2 linked regions of the Methylorubrum populi genome follow. The protein of the gene in region 1 interacts with the protein of each later gene in a pairwise test. Links are inferred from orthologs where the notes say so. Each region holds a gene or a part of one and is shown in the gene's direction. Other genes may lie near its edges.

What was found. Proteins that work in one complex are often made in the same cells at the same time.
Region 2: the proteins of MPPM_RS09505 (region 1) and dnaQ interact in binary tests that used the Escherichia coli proteins (3 or more experiments, as listed by UniProt). The link is inferred for Methylorubrum populi from one-to-one orthologs.

The regions. Positions count from the first base shown.
Region 1 is NZ_AP014809.1:2,061,022-2,066,711, reverse strand. What follows is about bases 1,027-4,002. They hold MPPM_RS09505 (DNA polymerase III subunit gamma/tau), read left to right. Parts: upstream 1,027-1,565; coding sequence 1,566-3,440; downstream 3,441-4,002. Other genes in these bases: MPPM_RS09500 (YbaB/EbfC family nucleoid-associated protein), read left to right, coding at 3,549-3,872; MPPM_RS09515 (DUF5991 domain-containing protein), read right to left, coding at 1,027-1,310. Also shown: MPPM_RS09520 (PepSY domain-containing protein), read left to right, coding at 546-806; more of MPPM_RS09515, read right to left, coding at 840-1,026; MPPM_RS09495 (GumC family protein), read right to left, coding at 4,530-5,690. UniProt on the Escherichia coli protein: Part of the beta sliding clamp loading complex, which hydrolyzes ATP to load the beta clamp onto primed DNA to form the DNA replication pre-initiation complex.
Region 2 is NZ_AP014809.1:1,638,132-1,642,222, reverse strand. What follows is about bases 1,357-4,091. They hold dnaQ (DNA polymerase III subunit epsilon), read left to right. Parts: upstream 1,357-2,236; coding sequence 2,237-2,947; downstream 2,948-4,091. Other genes in these bases: MPPM_RS07525 (extracellular catalytic domain type 1 short-chain-length polyhydroxyalkanoate depolymerase), read left to right, coding at 3,690-4,091; MPPM_RS07530 (ribbon-helix-helix domain-containing protein), read left to right, coding at 3,151-3,600; coaE (dephospho-CoA kinase), read left to right, coding at 1,546-2,166; MPPM_RS07545 (shikimate dehydrogenase), read left to right, coding at 1,357-1,549. Outside these bases: MPPM_RS07550 (cation diffusion facilitator family transporter), read left to right, coding at 1-660; more of MPPM_RS07545, read left to right, coding at 701-1,356. UniProt on the Escherichia coli protein: DNA polymerase III is a complex, multichain enzyme responsible for most of the replicative synthesis in bacteria. The epsilon subunit contain the editing function and is a proofreading 3'-5' exonuclease.

The DNA.
Region 1 (5,690 bases):
ATTTCACCGAGCACGCAGTAGCCGCCGAGCGCATCCGCCGGCAGCGCGCCGATGGCCCCCATCACCGCGAGCGCGATCGGCAGATCGTAGTGCGAGCCTTCCTTGGGCAGGTCGGCCGGGGCGAGATTGCAGGTGATCCGCTTGGCCGGCAGGGCCAGACCCGAGGCGATCAGCGCCGAGCGCACCCGCTCGCGCGATTCCGCCACCGCCTTGTCCGGCAGGCCGACGAGGGTGAAGGCGACCGCGCCGGCTGCGATCTGCACCTGCACGTCGACGGCGCGCGCCTCGATCCCCTCGAAGGCGACGGTGGCGACGCGCGTGACCATGTGCCGGTGCAAGCTCCGAACCCAGAGGTTGCAGACTAGGCGGCACCTCGCGCGCTGGCAATTGCAAGCGCGGCCGTGCAGGCCGCTGGAACCGGCCTCTCGCCCTTGCGCGGTGATCGCCCATTCAAGGGGAAGTGCTGCGCTGGTACGGTCGAGGCGACAGGAACCACCGGTGACATAGATCGTTCGCCGGATACCAATCTGCCGAAGGAGCCTTTCATGTTCGTCCGCCCGCTCGCCGCCGCCGCGCTCGGTCTCGCCCTGCTCGCCGGCCCGGCGCTCGCCGACCAGAAGCTGCCGCCCGAGCAGCAGACCAAGGTCGAGGACATCCTGAAGAAGGAGGGCTTCACCAAGTGGAAGGAGATCGAACTCGACGACGGCATGATCGAGGTGGACGACGCCATCGACGCCAACGGCAAGCAGTTCGATCTCAAGCTCGATCCGAAGACGATGGAGATCGTGAAGCGCAAGGCCGAGTGAGGCCGCGGCTCCGGGGCGTCCTCCGCCCCGGAGCTACTTCACCCGGGCGAAGTACGGCCCGCTCTCGGCCACGCCCTCGCCGTCGGGCTTGAGGCCCTGCCAGCGGGTGCCTAGCCGGCTCCCCTTCACCAGGGTGAACAGCGGCTGACCGACCTTGTAGACCGCCACCCCATACCGGTTGACGGTGCTGCCGTCGCCGTAGCGGTCGAACGCCACCGCGAGCCCCGGCCCGTCGCGGCGGGTTCGGCACCGGATCGTCTCGTCGCTCTGGAAACCCCGCACCCGGAGGACGCAGCCGTCGCGGACATCCGGGGGCAGCAGCACGAGGTCGTAGGTCACGACGATGCCCGTGCCTCCGGCCGTCCGCCCGGCGGCGTGCTCGTAGCGGTAGCGGCCCTGCCAATCCTTGGGCGCGCCCTCCTGAGCCGGCTCCTGCGCCGGGGCGGCGGTCGATGAGCCCGCGAGCAGCGCGAGGACGGCAAAACGCAGCGGGATCGTCCGCATGGCCCCTCCCTTATCTTCGGAGGAAGCATGGCCGGGCGGGTGGAACGAGGCAACCTGCTTGTGTCCCGCTTGCATCCCGCCGCGCGGGCCGTCATATACGGCGCGGGAGGTTGGCGAGGGACGTTTCACTCGCCAACCGGGTCAGGTCCGGAAGGAAGCAGCCCTAACGAGACCGAGCGGGTCTTTGTCCAGCCTCCCACCTTCGCCGCCCGCGGGCCGGGCGGCCAGCCTTCCCCAAAAAGTCCGAACGGCGGCATGGACGAGACGCACGGCACGTTCCCCGACGAGCCGGGCCTGCCCGGCATGCCCGCCGCGGCGTCCGCCCCGGCCGCGACGCCCTACCGGGTGCTGGCGCGCAAGTACCGCCCCCAGACCTTCGACGACCTGATCGGCCAGGGCGCCATGGTGCGCACGCTGGCCAATGCATTCGCGGCCAACCGCATCCCGCAGGCCTGGATGCTCACGGGCGTGCGCGGCGTCGGCAAGACCACCACCGCCCGCATCCTCGCCCGCGGCCTCAACTATCTTCGCACCGGCCAGCCCGATACCGGCCCCACCGTGTCGATGCCGGGCCTCGGGGTCCACTGCCAGGCGATCATGGAATCCCGGCACATGGACGTGCTGGAGATGGATGCTGCCTCGCATACCGGCATCGACGACGTGCGCGGCATCATCGACGGCATCCGCTACGCGCCGGTCTCGGCCCGCTACAAGGTCTACATCGTCGACGAGGTCCACATGCTCTCGGAGAAGGCGTTCAACGCCTTCCTGAAGACGCTGGAGGAGCCGCCGCCCCACGCCAAGTTCGTGTTCGCGACCACCGAGATCCGCAAGGTTCCGGTGACGATCCTGTCGCGCTGCCAGCGCTTCGACCTGCGCCGGGTCGAGGCCGACGTGCTCTCCGCCCATCTCAAGAAGATCTGCGCCGCGGAAGGCGTCGAGGCCGAGGACGAGGCCCTGGCCGCCGTCACCCGCGCGGCGGAAGGTTCGGTGCGCGACGCGCTCTCGCTGCTCGATCAGGCGATCGCCCACGGCGCGGGCGCGGTGACGGCCTCGGGCGTGCGCGACATGCTGGGCCTCGCCGACCGTTCGCGCATCGTCGATCTGTTCGAGGCGGCGATGCGCGGCGACGTGCCCGCCGCCTTCGCCGAGATCCGCGCGCAATACGATGCCGGCGCCGACCCGGCGGTGGTGCTGTCGGATCTTGCCGGCTTCACCCATCTCGTCACCCGCCTCAAGCTGGTGCCGGGTGCCGAGGCCGATCCCACCTTGAGCGAGGCGGAGCGGGTGCGCGGCGCCCAGTTCGCCGTGCGGCTGCCGGTGCGGGCGCTGTCGCGGGCGTGGCAGATCCTGCTCAAGGCACTGCCCGAGGTGCAGGCCGCGCCCCGGCCGCTCGCGGCGGCGGAGATGGCGATCGTGCGGCTCGCCTACGCCGCCGACCTTCCGACTCCTGATGAGGCGCTGCGCCAGCTCCGCACCGATATCGCCGGCTCCGAGGGCGGTGGCGGCCGCCCGAGCCTCGGGCGCGACGGCGGGGGTGGAACCGTCTCGCACGGCTCGGCGGCCCTGCAGATGATGCCGCCCGCTCCGCAGCCGTCGCCGCGTCCGGCCCTGGCTGCTGTCCCCATCACGTCCGCCGCGACCGAGGCCGCGCCGCGTCCGGCCCCCGCGGCGCCCGCCGGCCCGCGGCTCGGTCGCTTCGAGGACGTCGTCGCGCAGGCCGAGGCCGCCCGCGACATCGCCCTGAAGGTGGCGCTGGAGCGCGACGTGCATCTCGTGCGCTTCGAGGAAGGACGGATCGAGTTCCGCCTCGCTCCAGGCGGGCGGCAGAGCCTTCCGACCGATCTCGCCCGCGCCTTGGATGCCTGGACCGGGCGGCGCTGGCTCGTCGCGCTCTCCAAGGAAGAGGGTGCGCCGACGCTGGCGGAGAATTTGCGCGCGGCCGAGCAGACCCGCCACCAGAACGCCGCCGCGCACCCGCTCGTGCGCGAGGTTCTGTCACGCTTCCCCGGCGCTCAGATCGTCGATGTCCGCGACAAGGCGCCGGAGGGCGATGCCGCCGAGGCCGGGGCGGACGGCATCGGACCGGCCGCTCCGCCGCCCGAGGAAGCGGAAGACGACGATGCCTGAGGTCGATGCCTCAGGACGACACCTGAGGCGGCCCCTGGCAGGCGCAGACCGACGCGCCTAAGTGCGGCAGGCGAACCTTTTCTCGACCGGAACCGGAGCTGACCCACCATGCGCGACCTCATGGGCATCATGAAGCAGGCCCAGGCCATGCAGGAAAAGATGGCCTCGCTCCAATCCGAACTCGATTCCGTGGAGGTCTCGGGCGCCTCCGGCGGCGGCGCCGTGAGCGTGCGGATGACGGCCAAGGGCCAGGTGCTCGGCGTTTCGATCGACCCGAGCCTGATGGTCGCCGACGAGCGGGAAATCCTGGAAGATCTGATCGTGGCCGCCTGCAACGACGCCCGCGGCAAGGCTGAGACGACGGCGCAGGAGAAGATGGCGGAGTTGACCAAGGGTCTGCCGCTTCCGCCCGGCATGAAATTGCCGTTCTGAGTGTCTCTCGCGAAACTGCCGCGGCATCCTTCGGTTCAAGGACGAGTCCAGCGAAAGTTTGACGCGGATGTTTACGCTGACAGCCGATCTCTGCCGCGAGAAGTACGATCCTCTCAGCTTGCGGCGGAGCGGGAAGAACCTCACAAGTATCGACAAGCCGGCTAAAAAGTTGGACTGACAGTTTATCTAATCACTCCCGCGTCGTTTTATCGCACCTGATGAAGAGGTTGGTCGCGGGGACCCCTATATCGCAATGGATCGTTCGCGAAATCAATGACATAGCCCGATTGCCCGACGCAGCGTCAGGAGCGTTTCGATCCCAAAGATTTGAATACCACCGCTCTCGCGATCCACAACCTTAAATTTTGTTAAGGCAGCTACTTCGACGAGAAGACAAGATCCACGAGCCGGGTCCGACGCGGCCCCCCTAGCGAGGCTCGGCGGTTCCGCCGGCCTCTTTCCGATCAGAGCCGGCGGAACCACCGCCGCGACCGGAGAGATGCTGTGCCAAGCTTGCTGTCGGCGACTTTGATCACCGCCTGCGCCTTACTCACGACTTTTCTGGGCGCAAACCTCTGGGCCCTGCGCATGGCAACAGCGATGACCGCCGCGGACGAAGAGGGTCACACCCGATCCGGCTGATCCCTTCCGGGCGGCTTAAGCCGAGAGGCGCAGCGGCGTGGCCTCCAGCCTCGCATCGAGCATACCGTCCTCGCCGTGGCGCGCCACCACCACCTGCCGCACGCCCGTGGCCTTGGCGAGACGGTAGAGAGAGACGAGGGCCGGGTCGTCGATCGCCGCATCCGAGGCGATGACGATCGAGTCCATGCAGGGTCCGACCGCGGGGATCAGTTCGGCCGCATCCCGCCCGCTCTCGGCCTCGAGGCGGCAGAGCACCCAATCGTAGCTCTGCGAAAGAGCGTTGAGGCCGATGGCGAGGCCCTGCGGCTCCTCCACCAGAACCTCGAGCGGGGCCACACCGCGCTTGACTGCGTGGAGGCGTGAACCGCGCACCGGCTGGATCACGTCGAGGAAGTCGGCTTCGCCCGCCACGAGATCAGTCAGCCCCGGCTCGGACGGATCGGGGAGCCCGCCATCGGCTTCGGCACTGGCCTCACCATTGACATCGACCAGGAGCGTCTGACGAAGCGGACCGAGCACGCGGGCGAGTTCCGAGGCGAGACCGGGCTTCCCGCCGGCAGGTGGGGACTCGACCACGAGCACGCAGCCGCCCTTCTGCCGTCCCTCGGATTGCAGCCGGCCCGCACCGCCCTCCAATCGGGCGATCAATCCGTCCAGATCGGTCGAGGAGGCCGCGGATTTCGCGGGGACGGTGAGCCCGCTCCTGCCCGCTCTCGCGGCATCCCCCCGGCTCGCGCTCTCCGCTCCGATCGGCGCCGTGCTGGCGAAGACCGGGTGCTGCACCGTCGCCGTCGCCCGCAGGGAGTTGGCGAAGGCGAGCGCCGGGGCGAAGCGCTCGGTCGCGGAGGCTGGATAGGCGCCGCCATAGACAGGCTCGTAGGCGGGACGGCGGCGGGACGGCGGCTCGGGCTCGGGGTAGAAATCGCGCACACGATCGCCCGTCGCGCCGGCGAGGACGGGCTCGCCCTCGTCCCCAGTGCGGCCCCCGTCCGGCTCGGGCGGCGCAACGAGGAGGTGGCGGCCGACGACCGCCGCGCTCGCCAGCAGGAAGGCCAGCACCGTCGCGAACGCGATGATCGGGATCTTCTTGGGGAAGGACGGCAGGTCGGGCACGACCGCGCGGGACACCACGCGGGCATTGGCCGGGCTCGCATTCTCGGCGTCGCGCGCCGCCGC
Region 2 (4,091 bases), 420 kb from region 1 along the record:
TCCTCGATCCTCGCCGCCCTGTTCAACGCGGTGGTGCTACTGGTGGCCACCGGCGGCATCATCGTCGAGGCGGTGCAGCGCTTCCTCGAGCCGGCGCCGGTCGCCGGCGCGACGGTGATGGTGGTGGCCGGGATCGGCATCCTCATCAACGGCTTCACCGCGTGGCTGTTCGCCTCGGGCGCGGGGGGCGACATCAACATCCGCGGCGCCTACCTGCACATGGTCGCCGACGCGGCGGTCTCGGCCGGCGTGGTGCTGGCGGGCCTCGTCATCCTCGCCACCGGCTTCGACTGGCTCGACCCGCTGGTGAGCCTCGTCATCGCCGCGCTCATCATCGTCGCGACCTGGGGCTTGCTGCGCGACAGCGTGGCGATGTCGCTCGCCGCGGTGCCGCCCGGCATCGACCCGGAGGCAGTGCGCGCCTGTCTGGCCGCCCGCCCCGGCGTGCGCGGCCTGCACGACCTGCACATCTGGCCGATGAGCACCACCGAGCCGGCGCTCACCGCCCATCTCGTCGTGGCGGGCGAGGCGAACCACGGCCTCTTCCTCAAGGAGACGGCGGACGAGCTGCGGGAGCGCTTCGGGATCGGCCACGCCACCCTCCAGCTCGAGATCGAGGGGGAGACCGCCTGCACGCTGCCGAAGGGCTGCGTCGCGTGATGTCCATCGGCTTCTCAGGCGCATGCGCCGGCAGGATTCCATGACAGTCAGGGCCTTCGTCGTCGGCCACCCGATCCGGCATTCCCGCTCGCCGCTGATCCACGGCCACTGGCTCGCCGAGCACGGGCTTGCCGGCACCTACGAGCGCATCGACGTGGCGCCGGACGCCTTCGAAGCGTTCGTCCGCGGGCTGCCCGGTTCGGGCTTTGCCGGCGGCAACGTCACGATTCCGCACAAGGAGGCGGCCTATCGCCTCGCCGACTCCCTGACGGAGCGCGCGAAGAAAATCGGCGCGGTGAACACGCTGATCGTCGAGGGCGACCGGGTTCGCGGCGACAACACTGACGCTCCGGGCTTCATCGCCCATCTCGACCAGAGCCTTGGCCGAAGCCCGGACCAGGACTGGCCCGAACGGAGCGGCGGGACCGCCCTGGTGCTCGGCGCGGGCGGGGCGGCGCGGGCCATCGTCGTCGGGCTTGTGGAGCGGGGAATGCGGGTCCGGGTCGCCAACCGCAGCCCCGAGCGGGCGCGGGCGCTCGCCGAACTCGACCCCGACCACGTCGAGGCACTGGCCTGGGAGGCGGTGCCGGAGGCGCTCCCCGACACCGGACTTCTCGTCAACACCACCTCGCTCGGCATGGCCGGGCACCCGCCGCTCGCTCTCGACCTCGCCCCGCTCCCGAGCCGCGCGGCGGTGGCCGACATCGTCTACGTGCCGCTGGAAACGCCGCTCCTCGCCGCGGCGCGGGCGCGGGGGCTCGCCGCGGTCGACGGGCTCGGCATGCTGCTGCACCAGGCGGTGCCGGGCTTCGAGGCGTGGTTCGGCCTGCGTCCCGCCGTCACGCCGGCCCTGCGCGAGAAAATCGTCGCGGATCTCGCCGCGCGATGAGCGCTCCCGGCCAATCCCGCCGCCCCGTGGTGCTCGGCCTCACCGGCTCGATCGGCATGGGCAAATCGGCCACCGCCGCGATGTTCGCCGCCCGCGGCGTGCCGGTCCACGATTCGGACGCGGCGGTCCACGCCCTCTACGGGCCGGGCGGCGCGGCGGCGCGGGCGATCGGCGCGGCCTTTCCGGGCACCCTGACGCCGGAGGGGGGCGTCGACCGCCCGGCGCTCCGCGCGGCAGTACTGGGTGACGCGGAAAAGCTCGGCCGGCTCGAGGCGATCGTGCATCCGCTGGTCCAGGCCGAGAGCCGCGCCTTCCTCGCCCGCAACGCGGGGGCGCCGCTGGTCGTCCTCGACATCCCGCTGCTGTTCGAGACCGGGGCCGACGCCCGCTGCGACGCGGTCCTCGTCGTCACGGCCCCGCCCGAGGTCCAGCGCGCCCGCGTGCTCGCCCGCCCCGGCATGACCGAGGCCGCGTTCGAGGCGATCCGCGCCAAGCAGATGCCGGATGCCGAGAAGCGGGCGCGGGCGGACTTTTTGATCGACACGAGCCGCGGGTTCGAACACGCGGAAGCCGAGGTGGGGCGGATCGTCGAGGAGTTGGCGAGTCGAACCCGCTGACGGAAGCTGCCGGTTAACCCATCCTTCGGCGACCGGCGCGCAGGCTGCCCGCCGGCCACGGAACCAAAAAATGCTGCGCGAGATCGTCCTCGATACCGAGACTACCGGCACGGATGCCAAGAACGGCGACCGACTCATCGAGATCGGCTGCGTCGAGCTGATCAACCACGTCCAGACCGGCAAATTCTATCATCAGCTCATCAACCCGCAGCGGGCGGTGTCCGAGGGGGCATTCGCGGTCCACGGCATCTCGGACGCGATGCTCGCCGACAAGCCGGTCTTCGCCGATGTGGTGGATGCCTTCGTCGCCTTCTGCGGCGATGCGCGGCTGGTGATCCACAACGCGCCCTTCGACGTCGGCTTTCTCAATATGGAGTTCGCCCGGCTCGGGCCCGCCGCCCCGAAGGCGATTCCGTTGGAGGACGTGGTCGACACCCTGCTGCTCGCCCGCCGCAAGCATCCGGGTGCGGCCAACAACCTCGATGCCCTGTGCAACCGCTACGGCGTCGACACCACCCGCCGGGTCAAGCACGGCGCGCTGCTCGACGCGCAGATCCTGGCCGAGGTCTATGTCGAACTGCTGGGCGGCAAGCAGACCAGCCTGGGACTGAGCATCGCCGAGCCGGCCGGAAGCGTGGCGGTCGAGGCGCTGGCCGATTCGGGTCCGGCCGGGCCGCGGCCGATGCGCAGCCGGCTCACCGAGACGGAGCGCCTGCGGCATGGCAGCTTTGTCGAGAGCCTCGGAACAAACGCCGTCTGGCGGGAATACCTGGAACCGTAGTCCGGCCCTTCCATCGATGTCCCTCGTTAAGGTCCTGTTCGGACGCACTCTTCCGCGGCCCACCGCCTGACCGTTCGCCCGCGCCGTCGGCGGGTGCTCCCCGAGACAAATCGCCTTTCTTGCTGCGATGCAAAAACTTTCATCTTGCGGCGCAGCATAAGCGTTCCCATACCATCCCGGTGGATGGCGCGGGGATGAGCGCAATGATGGACGTGATGCAGGAGAGCCGGCCCGATACCCCGATCGCGTTCCGCGGCGGGGCAAGATCCGGCGACCACGAGAAGATCACGGTCAATCTCGGCTTCGTCGATCTCGGGCATGTCGATCTGCTCGTCTCGGAGGGCGTCTACGCCAACCGCAGCGACTTCATCCGCACGGCGATCCGCAACCAGATCGAGCGGCACGCCGACATCACCCGCCAATCGGTGGCCCGCAAACCGATCGAGGTCGGCCTGCGCCGTTACGGCCGGGCCGAACTGGAGACGGCGCGGGCGTCGGGGACACGGCTCGACATCCGCGTCCTCGGCCTCGCCGTGATCGCCGACGACGTTCCCGCCGACCTCGCCAGGGCCGCGATCGCCTCGATCGAAGTGCTCGGCAGCCTCCAGGCAAGCCCCGCGGTGAAGCGGGCGCTGGCCGACCGCCTGCTCTGATCCCGGACGACTTTGGATCCGGATAACCCCCTGCCCTCGTGACCCGCTGCGCGCGCGCGCGCGTCGCCGACCCGGAAAGCGAGACCCGCATGACCGACCGTCACAACGCCTTCTTCACCGACATGGCCGAGGCCACCCGCCTGACCCGGGCCGGACGGCTCGGCGAGGCGACCGCCCTGATCCAGCGCAGCCTCGGGGCCGCGGGACCGGCTCCCGAGAGGCCGCAGCCGGCCGAGGCCACCCCGCACGCAGTCCCGCGGCTCGAAGGCCCGGCGGCCCGGCTCGACCCGGAGGCGCATGCGGCGGACGCGGCCCACGCGGCGCTGATCCCGGAGCGGCTGCGCGAGAACATCGACCAGATGATGCAGGGCCTGCGCACCCTCGCTCCCTCCCTGCGGGGGCTGGTGGGGGGCAACCTGCACGCTCCGAGACCGGAGGGCGTCGAGCCCGAAGACGGCCAGTTCGTCGAGCGCAGCTTCTCCAATGCGGCC